DNA from 2 places in the Mediterraneibacter sp. 210702-DFI.3.120 genome. Region 2 is predicted to be linked to the other one. Evidence: riboswitches for the same ligand, from Rfam matches in the RefSeq annotation. Region 2 holds a riboswitch; the other holds the start of a gene.
What was found. A riboswitch is a leader RNA that binds a small molecule or an ion and turns the genes downstream of it on or off. The one in region 2 is predicted to bind lysine.

Region 1 (8,805 bases), on a different contig from region 2:
TGTCAGAATCCCATTTTTGATTTCTGATTTCAGAATAATTAAAATTTCTCATTCCCTTACCTCACTTTCTTTCCTTTAAAATATAACTTGAAATAAGGGAAAAACAATACATTAAGAGAAAATTCCCTTAATATTATCTTTGATTAAGGGGAAAATATACATAGATTAGATAAATAAAATGCCTCTGTCATCATATACAAAAGCACCGATTCATTAAAAAATGTCTCTTAATGAATGTGCGAGGGCTGTGGAAATATAACTACTTCTGTGGTATGATTTAAAAATCAACCAACATTGGTAAATTTATTTTGACAAAGGAGCGCTTAAAATGAGACAGACCCAGAAACCTCGAATTGTAAATCTTTTGATGCTTACGGTTGCCGGAATGATAAACGCTTTTGGCATTACACTTTTTATGACACCGGTCAAATTATATGACAGTGGTATCTCAGGAACATCGATGTTACTTGAACAGATAACCCCTTCGTGTTTATCATTGTCGTTCTTCTTGTTGGTTTTAAATATTCCATTGTTCCTTGTGGGACTTAAGAAGCAGGGAGGACTCTTTACTTTCTATGCAATCTATACGGTCGGAATCTACTCCTTGTTTGCATGGCTGATCACAGATATCTTTCCAATTGATGTCAGTATTGCTTCACCGCTTGCAGGAACAGATTTACTGCTATGTGCGCTGTTTGGAGGTGTGATCTCCGGAATTGGAAGCGGTCTTGCGATTCGCTATGGCGGTGCGATGGATGGTATCGAAGTTATGGCGGTTATTTTTGCAAAACGTGCAGGCGTTACAGTAGGAACATTTGTTATGGTATATAATATTATTTTATATATTATCTGTGGATGTGTACTTCAGAGTTGGGTGCTTCCATTGTATTCGATCGTTGCGTATTCCGCAGCATTGAAGACGGTTGACTTTATTGTAGAAGGTATCGACAGAGCAAAGTGTGCAATTATTGTGACAGAGTGGCCGCATGAGATATGCAAGGTGTTGACAGAAACATTTGGAAGCGGTATTACGCGTGTCAGCGCCAAAGGCGGATACTCTAATCGCGATAAAGCAATGTTGTATTTTGTGGTGAACAGATATCAGGTGATTCGAATGAAAGATATTGTTCACGACATTGATCCAGCAGCGTTTATTATTATTAGTGAGGTGGCTGACATTTTCTCTAGTAATAATGACGAATAATAGAAAAATATACTGTTTTTGATTGTTATTTCTATCAATATGTGTTATATTATATTTCGGTTTTTAAATCGGTAAACTAGGAGGAAAAAGTAATGACATTAAGAGAAAAGTATGGTGAGTGGGGTATCATCCTTGGAGCAACAGAAGGCGTTGGAAAAGCATTTGCAGAGAAAATCGCATCTGAGGGAATGAGTGTTGTCCTGGTAGGAAGAAGAGAAGAGAAACTTCAGGAGCTTGGAAAGAGTATCAGCGAAACATATGGTGTGGATCACATGGTTATCCGTGCAGATTTTGCACAGTCCGACTGTACTGACAAGATTTTTGAAGCAACAAAAGACCTTGATATGGGATTCATGAGTTATGTTGCATGTTTCCATACATTTGGAAAATTGCAGGATACTCCATGGGAGAAGCATGAGCAGATGATCAATGTTAATGTTATGACATTCTTGAAATGTTTCTATCATTACATGGGAATCTTTGCAAAGCAGGATCGTGGAGCTGTAATCAATGTGTCTTCTTTGACAGCAATCAGTAGTTCACCATATAACGCACAGTATGGTGCAGGAAAATCTTACATTAAGAAACTGACAGAAGCTGTGGCAGCAGAATGTGAGAGTACAAATGTAGACGTTGAGGTTATTACGTTAGGAACAACAATTACACCAAGTTTGTTAAGCAATCTTCCAGGCGGTCCAGCAGGAGAAGCTGTTATGAAGACAGCTATGACACCGGAAGCTTGTGTAGAGGAAGCATTTGACAATCTTGGAAAATCTCTTTCTGTTATTGCAGGTGAGCACAATAAAGCAAATGTTCATAATTGGCAGGCAAATAAAACAGATGATGAATATATCCGTTATATGGGTTCATTCTATTCTAACAACTAAAAAATCAGATTTTAGATGAATCATCTTTCAGTGATTATAGTAGCTGTTTCTCTGAGTAGGGGAAGCAGCTATTTTGTTTATGGGAAATATATAACTTTAAGTATCTTTAATGATAACGATATGGTAAGATAAAGTTAAGGAATAGGAGTTTCCAATAATTGTTTAGAACGGATAGGAGGAAACTTTTTATGAGAACTATGAAAAAGAGAATTAGACGAATTGTAACAGGAATGATTTGTCTGCTGCTTATGTTTACCTTGACGGGCTGTCAGATAAAAATTGACATACCGGGATTAGGGCAGATAAGGCTGGGTGATTCGAAAGAAGAAAAGGAGGATGCGGAATCAAAGAAACAGAAGAAAACAAAGAAACCGGATTCGGGGAAAAAGCCTGAAACAACAGATACAGATAAGCCTATCAGTCCAGAGGAGTCTCTTGCGAATCTACGAAAGAGTATGGATGGCACATTACAGCAATTTGCAGTAGCATACCTGGGATATGTTGAGGCGGATTATGTTGATCATGTGCAGGAATGGATTGAAAAGAAGTATCCTGACCTGTTAAGTAAAATGACATTTATTAAAGAAATCGGTACGGATCGAATCTGTGGACATGGTCCGGCGGAGCTTTTCTGCATTGTACCTCGAAGTGGCGAGGATCCGGTTAGTGTAGGTCGAATGGAATTGAATTATGACACAGGGATATCGGAGATTGTGGAGAGTTTATATCAGTCTGAGACAGGCGAACCGTTCCTGGTAATGTGTAATGGGGAGAACGAAGGTATTGGTGGAACTATGGTATCTATGGGAACAGAAGCCGGATATCAGGCTGACTGGGTGCCGATGATGGGAACAGATGGACATGTCTGGCTGCCAACAACGGAGAATAATGTAGAGCAGGCAAAGGATTTTACAGACTATAAAGCATGTGATGCAAGTCGTTTTACAGATTGGTATGGAGATGTACATGAGAACATACAGGAAGCAGATCTGATAGGCAGCTGTTGGGAATTCGGAGTAGATGAGTATAATAGTGATATATTTGGAGATTATTTTGTAGAATTATTAGACAACGGATATGCACGTATTTCCTGGAGTGAGAAAGAATACGGAATAGAAGACTATAGTGATATCATTTATGAAATTTATGAAGGAACCTGGTCATGTACGCAGCAGGATGGACATCCTTATTTGTCTATACAAAGTACGCGGACAGGTGGTGAATGGTATTATGAGGGAGAAAATCCTGTTAACTGGTCAGAAGATTATCGTATTTATATTTCAACAGACGGAACGATGTTATTGTTGGAAAATCAGGAAGGATTTGCAGGGATGCCTTCAAAGACGGGAATATATCATGTACTGAGCGGATTTCGAACAAACTAATTTTATAGTGTAGGAAACGAAAGTGATAGCTGTTGATATGAGAGTATTGACAGCTATTACTTTATTTAATAGGAGTTTAATAAAAATGTAGAAATATAAAAATGAAAACTATTATAAAATAAGTCTGGCTTTTTTAAATAGAATGTGATAATATAGTAACGTTTGATAGAGGCGCGGTGATATGAGTACCCGCTGACGAGAGTCTTGGGAAGACTGTCAGTGAGAGAAAGGAGAAGCCGCCGAAGGAATGATATTCCCAGATATGATTCCTGGGCCGGATGTAGAAGATACGCCGGACTGTCACAGGTGTGGAGAGCTATCGATGACGCTAGAATTATTATGCCATGGGTGACTCACCAGCAGAGAGTGCCTATGGCATTTTTTGCGTTTAGAGAATCCCAGGCAAAACCCACTATGCTTACACACAAACTTAACAAACATAAGTTTACAGGAAAGGAAAAAAGGAAATGAGAAACAAAAGAAAAATGGGGTATGTGTTTCTGATGTCTCTGCTCATTCTGTGCTGTAGTTCAACAACAGTATTTGCCGCAGATACATCTGCCGAGTATGTACCTCAGCTCTATGCAACAATCTGGTCTCTGGTGCCGCCGGTCGTTGCAATCGTACTGGCACTTATTACAAAGGAAGTTTACAGCTCCTTATTCGTTGGAATTTTGATCGGAGGTGCATTTTGGTCAGGATTTAAACCGGAAGCTACAATTTTACATGTATTTCAGGATGGAGTAGTGGGAGTACTTACAGATTCTTACAATATGGGTATTCTAGTATTTCTGGTAATTCTTGGTGTTATGGTATGTATGATGAATAAAGCCGGTGGTTCTGCAGCATTCGGACGCTGGGCGAAAGAGCATATCAAGACAAGAGCGGGTGCACAGCTTGCAACAATCGCACTTGGAGTGCTGATTTTTATTGATGATTATTTTAACTGCCTTACAGTTGGGAGCGTTATGCGTCCGGTAACAGACAGCCACAATGTATCCCGTGCGAAACTCGCATATCTGATCGATGCTACAGCAGCGCCAATCTGCATTATTGCACCAATTTCTTCCTGGGCAGCAGCAGTAACAGGATTTGTTAAAGGGGAGGATGGATTTTCAATTTTTATTCGTGCAATCCCATATAACTATTATGCAATTCTTACAGTTATAATGATGGTAACACTGGTTCTTGCAAAAGAGGATTATGGTCCGATGAAGGCGCATGAGAAAAATGCGATTGAAGGGGATCTTTTTACAACAGGAGACAGACCATTTGAAAATACATCCGAAAATGCGATTTACAATAAAGGAAAAGTAATCGATCTTGTATTCCCGATTCTGTCACTTATTGTATGCTGTGTCATTGGTATGATTTATTCTGGTGGGTTCTTCTCAGGAACAGGCTTTGTAGAGGCTTTCTCCGGAAGTGATGCATCGGTTGGACTGATGCTTGGAAGTTTCTTTGCAATGGTGATCACAATTGTTTTTTATGCAGTAAGAAAAGTTCTTCGTTTTTCGGATTCTATGGCTTGCATTCCGGAAGGATTTAAGGCAATGGTTCCGGCTATCCTGATTCTTACATTCGCATGGACTCTGAAAGCAATGACAGACAGTCTCGGAGCAGCTCCGTTCGTAGCTTCTGTAATGAATTCAGCAGCAGGCGGATTGATGAACCTTCTCCCAGCAATCATCTTCCTTGTAGGATGTTTCCTTGCATTTGCAACAGGTACTTCCTGGGGAACATTCGGAATTCTGATTCCAATCGTAGTTGCAGTATTCCAGGGTACGAACGAGACAATGATGATCATCTCAATCTCAGCTTGTATGGCCGGAGCAGTTTGCGGAGATCATTGTTCACCTATTTCAGATACAACAATCATGGCATCCGCAGGAGCGCAGTGTAATCATGTAAATCATGTATCCACGCAGCTTCCATATGCAATGACTGTAGCAGCAGTTTCCTGTATTACATATGTGATCGCAGGTATCTTGCAGAATGCAGTCATCTGTCTCGTGATCGGAATTGCTCTGCAGATTGGAGTTCTGCTTGCAATCAAAGCAATCACAAAAGATCACACAGGTAGGGTGAAAACAACAAACTAAAAACCAGAAGAAAGCGAGGAGTTGATCCTCGTTTTCTTTTTACAGAAATGTAGTAAAAAAGGACGAAATGAAAAGCTTGTTAAGCGGTTCATTTCGTCCCTGTTTGTTTTATGAAATCTTATTTATCCAGATCTTTTCCTGTCAGCATCTTATATGCCTGAAGGTATTTCTCAATCGTCTTATCTACAATTTCCTGTGGAAGTGTCCAGTCGTTGTCCGGATTTGCTTTCAGCCAGTCACGGGCAAACTGTTTGTCAAAAGATGGCTGTCCATGTCCGGCTTCATAACCGTCAGCAGGCCAGAAACGGGAACTGTCAGGAGTGAGCATCTCATCTCCAATTACCATATTTCCATTTTCATCAAGTCCGAACTCAAATTTTGTATCTGCAATAATGATACCTTTGCTCAGAGCATATTCGGCACATTTCTTATAGAGAGCAATTGTGTTGTCGCGAAGTTTCTCAGCGAGTTCACGTCCTCTTCCAGGATAATATTTTTCAAGGTGATCAACGCTCTGCTCGAATGAAATGTTCTCATCGTGATCTCCGATTTCAGCCTTTGTGGAAGGCGTATAGATTGGTTCAGGAAGTTTGTCAGATTCCTTTAATCCTTCCGGAAGTGTGATTCCACAAACAGTTCCGTTTTCTTTATAGCTTTCCCAGCCACTTCCAGTGATATAACCACGAACGATACACTCGATCGGAAGCATTTCGAGTTTCTTACACATCATAGATTTTCCATCATATTTTTCCTGCTGGAAGAACTCCGGCATATCTTTTACATCAACAGAGAGCATGTGGTTAGGAAGAATGTCTTCTGTCAGATCAAACCAGAATTTGGACATCTGAGTCAGGACAGTTCCTTTCTTTGTAACTTCATTGTTGAGAATCACGTCAAAGCAGCTGATGCGGTCTGTAGCAACCATGATTAAGCTGTCTCCATTATCATAAATTTCACGAACTTTACCTTCTTTGATTGGTTTTAATTCCTGCATTTTTTCACCTCATAGAATTTTCTTAGAATTTACAACGTAACCGTACACTTTTTAGGGGAAACTGTCAAGCGGGCTGAAAACGTGGGAAGAGAGGTGTGAAAAATCATTGAAGAAGGGAAAAAGTGGAAAATTGTGTTTTTTGTATAAAAACAACGGAAAAATAAAGAGAGTGATTGTGGAATACGTTGAGTGAAAAGTAAAAAAAACAGAATGTTTTTGAGGTATCATAAACAAATCAGATATTATTTAATAAGAAATTATTATAGTAGAAAAGGCAGTTACACAGAAGGTGAAAGAAAATAGTAAAAAGAAATATTGACATCTATGACATATTGTAATTAAATTAAATTGGTATATCTATTTATATAGAAGAAACGAGGGAATAGAATGATGCAGAATCATAATCAACAGAAAAAAATTGCGCTGATCAATGACTTTACAGGCTTTGGCAGATGCTCAATTGCGGTACAGATGCCGATTATTTCAATGCTGAAAGTGCAGTGTTGTGCAGTGCCTACCTCGATTTTTTCAAATCATACCGCATATGAAGATTATTATTTTACAGATTATACATCAAATATGGAAGCATATATTGGACAATGGAAGAAGCTGGATCTGAAGTTCGAAGGAATTTGTACTGGGTTTTTGGGATCAGCAGAACAGATTCGGATTGTCAGTGAGTTTATCCAGTATTTTAGAGACGAGAATACAGTGGCTGTGATCGATCCGGTGATGGGGGACAATGGGGAGGCATATTCGACTTATACGGAAGAAATGTGCAGACAGATGATTCAATTAGTCCGCTATGCGGATGTAGTTGTTCCAAATGTGACAGAGGCATGTATCCTGACAGGAACACCATATAAGGAACGGTGGACAACGAGAGAGCTGGCAAAGATGGCAGAACAGATTGTGCAGACCGGACCAGAAAAAGTTGTGATTACAGGAATTCCACAGAAAACGTATGTGTCCAACCTGTGCTATGAAAAAAGCAAAGGATACGAGATGATCCGTACACATAAAGTAGGACATTCCAGATGTGGTACGGGAGATATTTTCTCTGCAATCATTGCAGCAGATGCAGTTAATGGAGTGGAATTTACAAAATCTGTCCGAAAGGCATCCGCATTTATAAAGAAGTGCATACAAAAGTCAATTGAAATGGAAATTCCGTTGACGGATGGTGTCTGTTTTGAAGAATTAATGGGACTATTGAAATAAAAGAAAATTAAGGAGTAAACAAAAATGAATTTAGAAGAATGCTATGAAGTAATGGATAGTAACTATGATGATGTGATGAGAAGACTTGGAAGTGAAACACTGGTCCGTAAATTTGTATTGAAGTTTTTGGATGATACAAGTTTCCAGGGATTAAAAGAAGGACTTGAAAATCAGGATGCAGAACTCGCATTCCGAAGTGCACATACATTGAAAGGCGTGTGCATGAATCTTGGATTTACAAAGTTATTCGAGGTCAGCTCAGCATTAACAGAAGAGCTTCGAGACAAAGAAATCAAAGAAAACACTACAGAGATGTTTGAAGAAGTAGAACGAGAATATACCCGAACAATAGAAGCAATTAAAGGATTATGTTAAGAAGACAATTGAAAAAATATAAATTTTTCCTGCCAGTAGAAATTTATCTGCTGGCAGTTTTTATAGTTGCACCACTTGCAGCGTATACTCCTTCAGCAAGGCCTGTATCAACGGAAATAACAGGTTTTTTATATGTTTTCATGATAAATTCCTTCAATGCTCTCGTGTATTACATACTATCTAACCACATTATGGAAAAAATGTATAGAAATCAAGAAAAATCCTTATAAAGTGAATGACAATTCATCCAAGCAGGGTGTAGAATAGTAAAATAATGGCTGAATAGTGATTGGAAAAGGAGAGAAGGCATGCTTCAGATACAACATATTTGCAAGGAATATCGAACAGGTAATCTGATACAGAAAGCATTGGATGATGTCAGTCTGAATCTCAGAGATAATGAATTTGTTGCTATTCTGGGACCGAGTGGTTCGGGAAAGACAACGCTTCTGAATATCATTGGCGGTTTGGATCGGTATGACAGCGGAGACCTGATCATCAATGGAATATCAACGAAGAAATATAAAGACAGAGACTGGGATTCTTATCGTAATCATACGATAGGATTTGTTTTCCAGAGTTATAATCTGATTCCGCATCAGACTGTTCTGGCAAATGTTGAACTGGCACTTACGAT
Region 2 (8,805 bases):
TTTGGAAATCAGGATACCTGGCAATCTTGATGGGGATTTCGCTCCCCATTCCCTCGAACTTGTATCAATCAACAGATTTTTAATGGCTTACTACTTGAGTAGACGCAGCTTTCCGTTATATCTGCAGAGTAGTCATGACGGAAAGGGGAATATTATTTTGAAAAGAGAACGACATCAAAAAGCAGGAAAAAGAACTAACGGTACTATGACCATTAAAGGTTGTTCTTAGGAATATTTTTCTTTACATTCATTAATAGTATGTTATACTAGAATAAATCTGATAAATTTGAAACACTTACTATAGTTATTAGAAATGGAGTTTTCTATGGATTTACAAATGATACTATTTATTGCTTTAATCATTATTTTTTTTATAATTCCGTTACTAGTATTTATTATTAAATCTGCAGTAAAGCAAGGAATTTTGGAAGCTTACAAGATTATTAAAAATGATAAAGATAATAATATTTTATAACTCTAATCTAAAATCTAGCATGTTCAATAAAAATCCTCTTTTTTAAAGAGTTGGATATTCTTCAATTATTTCTTGTTATTAGTTGTATAAGACTCATATAAGGTATCTACTTAATAGAGGAAAAGAGAATTATAGATGTTTTGAGGGAAAGTGGCTATTTTTAAGAATAGATCAATCAACTTTGTTTTATTGTATTTTGATACCCTTGTGTTAATATCTGGATAAAAAAGAAATGCCCTAACAGTATTCTTCATGTTTATGTGAATATGAATTAATCTGCTAAGGCATTTCTTTTTATTTGTATCTTTAAAATATCATTTAAAATAATTAAATTTTTAGCAAAGTAGGTCTTTTTGGTACCATATGAGACGCATTTGTGCAAGATTTCCTCCTTCTTCAGATGTTTCGAACATGCGGTTGATTACCTTTTTGATTACCTTTGCTTTTTGGAAAAAAAGAAAAAGCCTTAAAACAGCGATTTTACGCGGTTTCTAAGGCTTTTTAATACAGGGGATGAGAGAATCGAACTCCCACCAAAGGTTTTGGAGACCCCTATCATACCATTTGACCAATCCCCTATTCAGTTGTCGCTTAACTCAAGCGACTTGTTAAGTATACCTTATGGAGTGATGAATGTCAAGAAAAAAATAAAGAAAATTCAAGAAATGTTTCAAGGATGGTTCTCTAATTCTGAATCAAATTATAACGCATTTATCAAAGCGATGCTTTGGGGGAATGTGAAAGAGATGAATACTTATATGAATGAAGTTGCACTAGCTACATTCAGCAGTTTTGATACAGGAAGACATACGTCAGGAAAAAGTCAGCCGGAGCGTTTCTATCATGGATTCGTTCTGGGACTTTTGGTAGAATTAAGAGATCGTTATGAAGTAAAGTCCAACAGAGAAAGCGGTTACGGGCGATATGATGTGATGTTAATACCAAGAGAAACGCCGGATCAGGCAATTATAAAAAAGGAAGAAGCGACCTCAAAATCACTTCTTCCTTTCTTTGTTCTCTTACAGAATTCCAAGATCCATCATTGCTTTTTTCAGAACTTCTTTATGTGCATCTTCCATCTCTGTCAGAGGTGCTCTAAGAGTTCCAACTTCTTTTCCCATCATGTTAAGAGCAGCCTTAACCGGGATCGGGTTCACTTCACAGAAGAGAGCATCAACCAGTGGAAGTGCATCTAACTGCATCTTGCGGCTACCTGCGATATCTCCTGAGAAGAATTTGTAGCACATGTCATGCACGTAAGCCGGAGCTACGTTGGAGAGAACGGAGATAACTCCGATTCCGCCAAGTGCGAGAAGCGGTACAACCTGATCATCATTTCCTGAGTAAAGATCAACGTTGCCATCACAAAGATGCATGATCTGTGCAACTGTGCTGATATTTCCAGATGCTTCTTTAATACCTACGATGTTCTCAACATCTTTCACAAGTGTTGCAACTGTCTGTGGCTGAAGTCCACATCCTGTACGGCTTGGTACATTGTACAGAATCGCCGGAATATTTACTTCATTACAAATAGCTGTGTAATGAGCAATCAGTCCGTTCTGTGTTGCTTTATTATAATATGGTGTAACGAGCAGAAGTCCGTCAGCTCCATCTTCCTGAGCTTCTTTGGACAACTGGATCGCTGTTCTTGTACAATTAGAACCTGTTCCGGCGATGACCGGGATACGGTGGTTCACACGCTCAATTGCAAAACGGGTTGTTGCTGCATGTTCTTCCTCTGTCATAGTAGCGGATTCACCTGTTGTTCCACAGATGACGATCGCATCTGTTCCGCCTGCAATCTGCTCCTCTAACATCTCATCTAATTTGTCATAATTGACCTCAAGATTCTCTTTCATCGGAGTAACGATCGCTACACCTGCGCCTTTAAAAATTGCCATTCTTTTTATCCTCCTTCAACATGGTGAAACAAAGTATTACTGGTCATAGCAGGTTATTGCGCATAAGTTCCTTGTGAACGATAATTATAATAGCCATGAGCAGTAACTGTTTAATATACATCTATGCAAGAATGCGTAAACTGTAAATAAACATAAAAGAAACGGCAAGATGCGCCGTCCCCAAATATACATTATGTATAATTCAGATAGCTCTCCATCTTGCGATGACAGTCATGCCGCTATTCACGTCATGCCCAAGAACAAGAACTCAGGATTCTTACCCTTTCGGCATCTTTCCCTTTCCGATGAGTTCTTCTGTTCCTGACACATCCGTCACCTTACTTATGAAAAATGCAACCTCTATCTACGTTTCCGTGTTTAAGCAAATAATAACACCGAGGGTACAATGATGTCAACATGGTTTCTGGATTTCTTTCTTATTTATAGTACCCGGGTTATAAGTACACCTTATAAAAATTGATTATAATAAAGTATAACCGATTTTTTGACTTTTTTCTTATATATATGATATCATTAATTCGCTAGATGTGTGAATGACAAAGCTGTTTCATTTGCACTTTTTTTATGCTTGTATGTTTGTTTTTTGAAAAACAATCGCAAGAAACGACATAAGATAACAAGAGAAAATTGCGAGGATGAGAACCGCGATTCTTGGAAAAGGTATGTGGATAGGAAGGAGACCTACTGTGTTAACAATCGGTAATTACGTGAAAGTTAAGACACTGGAGGAGGCTTACGAGCTGAATCAGGCAAGAAACAGTCGTATCATGGGCGGCATGATGTGGATGAGATTAGGAAATGCAAGAGTGAAGACAATCATTGATATGTCGGAACTTGGTTTGAATGAGATTGAGGAGACAGACCATGTATTCCGCATTGGAGCAATGTGTACACTGCGCCAGCTGGAAGAGCATGAGGGGCTGAGAAAATTCTATGGGGACGGAATTGCAGAAAGCCTTCGTCATATTGTTGGAGTTCAGTTTAGAAATCAGGCAACAGTTGGAGGCAGTATCTATGGAAGATACGGATTTTCTGATGTGCTGACTGCATTACTGGCACTGGATACATTTGTGGAATTATATAATGGAGGAACTGTTCGACTTTCTGAGTTTGTAAACAGAAAAGCAGATAAGGATATTCTTGTATCTGTGATTGTCAGAAAGAGCAAGAGAAAATTCCGTTACGAATCAATTCGTCAGACAAAGACAGATTTCCCGGTACTGACATGTTCTGTCGTAACAGGAATTTACAGAGGTCAGGAGTCCTGGTTCTTTTCGGTAGGAGCAAGACCGATGAAAGCGGCATTGCTTGAAAAGCAGTGGGAGATCCCGAAAGATGCTACAGACGAGCAGCTCACAGAGTATGCAAAACGTGTGGCAGCAGAATTTACTTATGGAAGCAACATGCGCGGAAGTGCGGAGTACAGACAGCACCTTGCGGAGGTTCTGCTTCGCAGAGAGATGCGCTCAATTTTAGATGAATATAATGCGGAGGAGAAATAGGATGGAAGTACAGTTTACCCTGAATGGAAAGAAAGTAAGTACAGAGATCGCTGCAGATACAGTCCTGTTGAATCTTCTGCGTGATCTTGGATGTAAGAGTGTGAAATGTGGATGCGAGACAACAAACTGTGGTTTGTGTACAGTATGGATCGACGGAAAATCCCGCCTGTCATGTTCTGTTCTTGCAGCAAGCATTGACGGACATGAAGTGACAACACTTGAGGGTGTGGAGAAAGAAGCAGCAGAATTCGGCTCATTTCTTGCACAGGAAGGTGCAGAGCAGTGTGGATTCTGTTCCCCTGGATTCATTATGAACGTGCTCGCAATGTTCCGTGAATTGAAGAGCCCTTCTATAGAAGAAATTAAAGAATATCTGGCAGGAAATCTGTGCCGCTGTACAGGATACATGGGACAGCTTCGTGCAATCCAGAAATATATGGAAGTCAGAAATACAGCAGTTAACATTACAGTAAAGAAAATGGGCGGGGAGGAGTAAGAATGGAAAGAATAGATAAAGTTCAGAATCTGATTCCTGAGAAACCGGAATTTGTCCACAGCAATCAGGAAAAAGGAGAAGCTATAGAATCCCTGAAGATTGTAAACCGTCCTGTCGTAAAGAAAGATGCTGCTGCACTTGTTACAGGAAAAAGTGTTTATACAAATGACCTTGCACCGTCAGACTGTCTGATTGTTAAAGTGATCAGAAGTCCATATGCACACGCATTAATTAAGGATATTAACACAGCACGTGCTGAGGCTGTACCTGGAATCGAATGTGTTCTTACATATAAAGATTGTCCGGATAAGAGATTTACAATGGCTGGTCAGACCTATCCGGAACCAAGTCCGTATGACCGTCTGATCCTTGACCAGAGAGTACGTTTCGTTGGAGATGCAGCTGCAATCGTGGCAGGAACTTCAGAGGAAGCAGTTAAGAAAGCGATGAAGCTTGTGAAGATCCAGTATGAGGTTCTTGAACCGGTACTTGATTTCCGTACAGCAAAGGATAATCCAATCCTTGTGCATCCGGAAGATAACTGGAGAAGCCTCTGCCCGGTTGGCGCAGACAACAAGAGAAATCTCTGTGCACATGATGTATGTGGAGATGGAGACGTAGAAGCAGTTCTTGCAAAATGTGATCACGTGATCGATCGCGTTTATCATACAAAGGCGAACCAGCAGGCGATGATGGAGACTTTCCGTACTTATACATATTTAGATGCATACGGAAGATTAAATGTCGTTTCATCTACACAGGTTCCGTTCCATGCAAGAAGAATCCTTGCTCATGCACTCGATATTCCGAAGAGCAAAGTACGTGTGATCAAGCCGAGAATCGGTGGAGGATTCGGTGCGAAGCAGACTGTAGTTTCCGAAGTTTATCCGGCACTTGTCACATGGAAGACAGGAAAACCGGCGAAGATCATTTACACAAGAGAAGAGTCTTTGATCGCTTCTTCACCGCGTCATGAGATGGAACTTCATGTACGTCTGGGAGCGGATAAAGAAGGAAATATTAAAGCAATCGATCTCTATACACTTTCCAACACTGGAGCATTTGGTGAGCACGGACCGACAACCGTAGGTCTTTCCGGTCACAAATCCATTCCACTTTATGGAAAGACAGAAGCATTTCGCTTTACATATGATGTCGTTTATACAAATGTTATGTCAGCAGGAGCTTACCGTGGATACGGAGCAACACAGGGACAGTTCGCTGTAGAATCAGCTGTAAATGAACTTGCAGAAGTTCTCGGAATGGACCCGACAGTGCTTCGTGAGAAGAACATGGTACGCCAGGGCGATAAGATGCCGGCTTATTATGGCGAAGTTACAAACAGCTGTACACTCGACAGATGTCTTGCCAGAGCAAAAGAAATGATCAACTGGGATGAAAAGTATCCATACCGTGATATGGGAAATGGAAAAGTACGCAGCGTCGGAGTTGCAATGTCCATGCAGGGATCTGGAATCTCAGCAGTAGATACAGGTGCGGTTGAAATCAAAGTAAATGATGACGGATTCTACAGTCTGATCATTGGAGCTACTGATATGGGAACAGGATGCGATACGATCCTTGCCCAGATGGCAGCAGAGTGTCTTGAATGTAAACCGGAAGAAGTTGTTGTATTCGGAGTAGATACAGATATCTCTCCATACGACTGTGGTTCATACGCATCCAGTACAACTTATGTAACAGGACAGGCAGTTGTTAAGACTTGTGAATCCCTTCGCAAGAAAATCTGCGAGCGTGGAGCAGAGTATCTCGGATGCAAGCCGGAAGATGTAGATTTCGATGGAGAATATGTAACAGAGCTGGCAACAGGAAAGCAGATTTCAAGAAGTCAGATTGGAAATAATGTAATGTGTTTCAGTAACGCACCACTTTCCGCAAGTGAAGCATTTTCCTCACCGGTATCTCCACCGCCATTCATGGTTGGTATGGCAGAAGTTGAGATCGACAAAGAGACAGGTGTACTTGAACTGATCGATTACGTAGCAGTCGTAGACTGCGGAACAGTTATAAATCCGAACCTTGCGCGTGTACAGGTGGAAGGCGGAATCGCACAGGGAATCGGTATGGCACTGTATGAAGATGTTGTATATAACGAAAAGGGAAAGAACTTCAGCAATTCCCTGATGCAGTATAAGATCCCGACTCGTCTTGATGTCGGAACAATCCGTGTTGAGTTCGAGAGCAGCTACGAGCCGACAGGACCGTTCGGAGCGAAGTCTATCGGAGAAATCGTAATCAATACACCGTCACCGGCAATCAGCAATGCAATCCAGAACGCGACAGGAGTGATCATTAGAGAACTGCCGATGACAGCGGAGAAAATTTACAGAGGAATTTCTGGGCGTTAGACTTGGAGTCGGGGAAGAATGAAGTGAAATAAGGAAGCTATCAACTACGATAACAACGAATGGAGTTGAATATCGTCGTTGATAGCTTTTTTACGTTGACATTGTTATTTTATTCTGCTATAGTAAATCCACATCAAAATCTCAGACGTATATTTTCTATATTTCATTTGTCTGAATGTGTTATCGAAAGGATAACTTTATCTCATATTCAAGGCTGTATCAGCAGGAGATTCCATTTTGATGAGTTACAAAATAACAAAAGAATAAGAAACCAGGAGGAAGCGTCTATGGGAAAAGCAGATGTTAATGTGAATATCTGGCTAAGTGAGAAGAAAAGATTTGCGAATTTATTTAATGGTGTGATTTATGGTGGAAGGCAGGTGATATTGCCAGAGGATTTGGAAGAAGTGAATCCTGTTTCATCTGTTAGTGTGAAAAATCGGACCGGGAAAACAAAAAACATGAAAAAATACCGCGATATCATTATGAAATGGCGAAATCAGGCTACACTTGTGTTACTTGCAAATGAATCACAGGATAAGGTTCATTATGCAATGCCGCACAAGGTAATGCTTTATGATGGAATGGATTACGAAACACAGATTCGGAATAATTGGAAAAACTTTAATGACCGACGAAAGCAGAATAAAAAAGCAGGTCAGTCGTTAGAGCATCTTACCGCAGGAGAATATCTGTCGCGATTTCGAAAAAAAGATCGATTGATACCGATTATTTCATTAGTCTTTTATTATGGTTCAGAACCGTGGGATGGACCTGTTGATCTGTATGATATGTTTCGGTTGGAAGGAACGAAAGAAGAGAAAGAAATTTTGGAGAAATATCTTCCCAATTATAAAATCAATCTTGTAGACGCAGAACGATTGGAAGATGTTGAAAAATTTTCGGATGATTTACAAGTGATATTAACTATGCTAAGATATAGGGACAGTAAGGAAGAACTGAAACACTATATTGATGAAAATAAAAAGTTTTTTCAGAATGTTGATTATGAAACAAGTCAGGCGATGAAAGCATTTTTGAACATGAAACAAATACCAAGTGAAACAGAGCAGAAGGAGGAGATGGTAGATATGTGTAAGGCAATACAGGAAATGTATGATGATGGAGTGAAAGATGGAATTCAGCAAGGAATAGCAGCAACTATTAGAACGTGTCAAAATTTGAATGCTTCTAGAATAGAGACGTTTAATAATGTTCGGAAAGAGTATAAATTAACAGAGGAGCAAACAGAGGAATACTTAAACACATATTGGAAGTGAGGCTGAAACAAATACCACGAAAAACAGAGCAGAATGAGGAGAAAGAGATGAACGCAGTAGAAGCTTTAGATGAATTACAGCGCAAAGCAAGACATGATGATAAATTAAGAGAACAGTTCATAAAGACAAGGGATGCAGAAGATCCTCTTGGAGGATTCTGCTCTGTATGTCGTGAGACGGGTTATGAACTTTATCCGATGGATATTGTGCAGGCGGGAGATGAATTTTATGCCGCAATGAAGCGCAGTACGAATGGTGGCGGAGAGAATTCACCGGTGCTTACAGGAGAGGATGACCCTTATGAATTGTTTTTTGCAGGACTACAAGAACTGTAAAAATAATTTTAGTGTATAAGCATTAGACATAAATGAACAGAAGTGATTACAAAATAGGAAGATTTATTGATGATAAAGATAATTCGCGTTGGAAGAGAGCGCTTACGAGAAGCGTACGAAATTGTGAATAAGGTAGACCAGGGGATGAACGTTCCGGAATGGTTTGTTGCAGAAACGTATGAAGAATTTGATTTCTGGATGAAGAAGGAACGAGGTCTTTTATATCTTGCTGTTGATGAAGAGGGCAAGGCGGGAGCTATGTTTTTCGTAATTTTACCGGGCGCTCACCCGGATAATCTGGGATATGATCTTGGAATGGAGGAAGAGAAACTGAAGCTTTGTGCTATGATGGATACGGCGGCTGTATTACCAGAGTTTCGAGGGCACTATTTACAATATAAAATGATGCAGCACGCGGAAGGT

Region 1: linked by a shared signal. The riboswitch ahead of LI162_RS05090 (Na+/H+ antiporter NhaC family protein) and the one ahead of dapA (4-hydroxy-tetrahydrodipicolinate synthase) in region 2 are both predicted to bind lysine.

What each region holds. Positions count from the first base shown of each region.
Region 1 covers NZ_JAJCNG010000006.1:108,851-117,655, forward strand. The annotation lists gene LI162_RS05075 (YitT family protein) at 329-1,204, shown strand; gene LI162_RS05080 (7beta-hydroxysteroid dehydrogenase) at 1,297-2,091, shown strand; gene LI162_RS05085 (hypothetical protein) at 2,280-3,476, shown strand; lysine riboswitch at 3,635-3,803, shown strand; gene LI162_RS05090 (Na+/H+ antiporter NhaC family protein) at 3,944-5,578, shown strand; gene LI162_RS05095 (phosphoribosylaminoimidazolesuccinocarboxamide synthase) at 5,697-6,572, opposite strand; gene LI162_RS05100 (pyridoxamine kinase) at 6,960-7,793, shown strand; gene LI162_RS05105 (Hpt domain-containing protein) at 7,818-8,168, shown strand; gene LI162_RS05110 (ABC transporter ATP-binding protein/permease) at 8,477-8,805, shown strand, end outside.
Region 2 covers NZ_JAJCNG010000001.1:17,169-25,973, reverse strand. The annotation lists gene LI162_RS00115 (hypothetical protein) at 326-475, shown strand; tRNA gene LI162_RS00110 (tRNA-Trp) at 983-1,053, opposite strand; partial or broken gene LI162_RS15850 (PD-(D/E)XK nuclease domain-containing protein) at 1,105-1,416, shown strand; gene dapA (4-hydroxy-tetrahydrodipicolinate synthase) at 1,495-2,379, opposite strand; lysine riboswitch at 2,579-2,750, opposite strand; gene LI162_RS00095 (FAD binding domain-containing protein) at 3,087-3,902, shown strand; gene LI162_RS00090 ((2Fe-2S)-binding protein) at 3,904-4,398, shown strand; gene LI162_RS00085 (xanthine dehydrogenase family protein molybdopterin-binding subunit) at 4,401-6,767, shown strand; gene LI162_RS00080 (Rpn family recombination-promoting nuclease/putative transposase) at 7,055-8,047, shown strand; gene LI162_RS00075 (hypothetical protein) at 8,095-8,382, shown strand; gene LI162_RS00070 (GNAT family N-acetyltransferase) at 8,452-8,805, shown strand, end outside.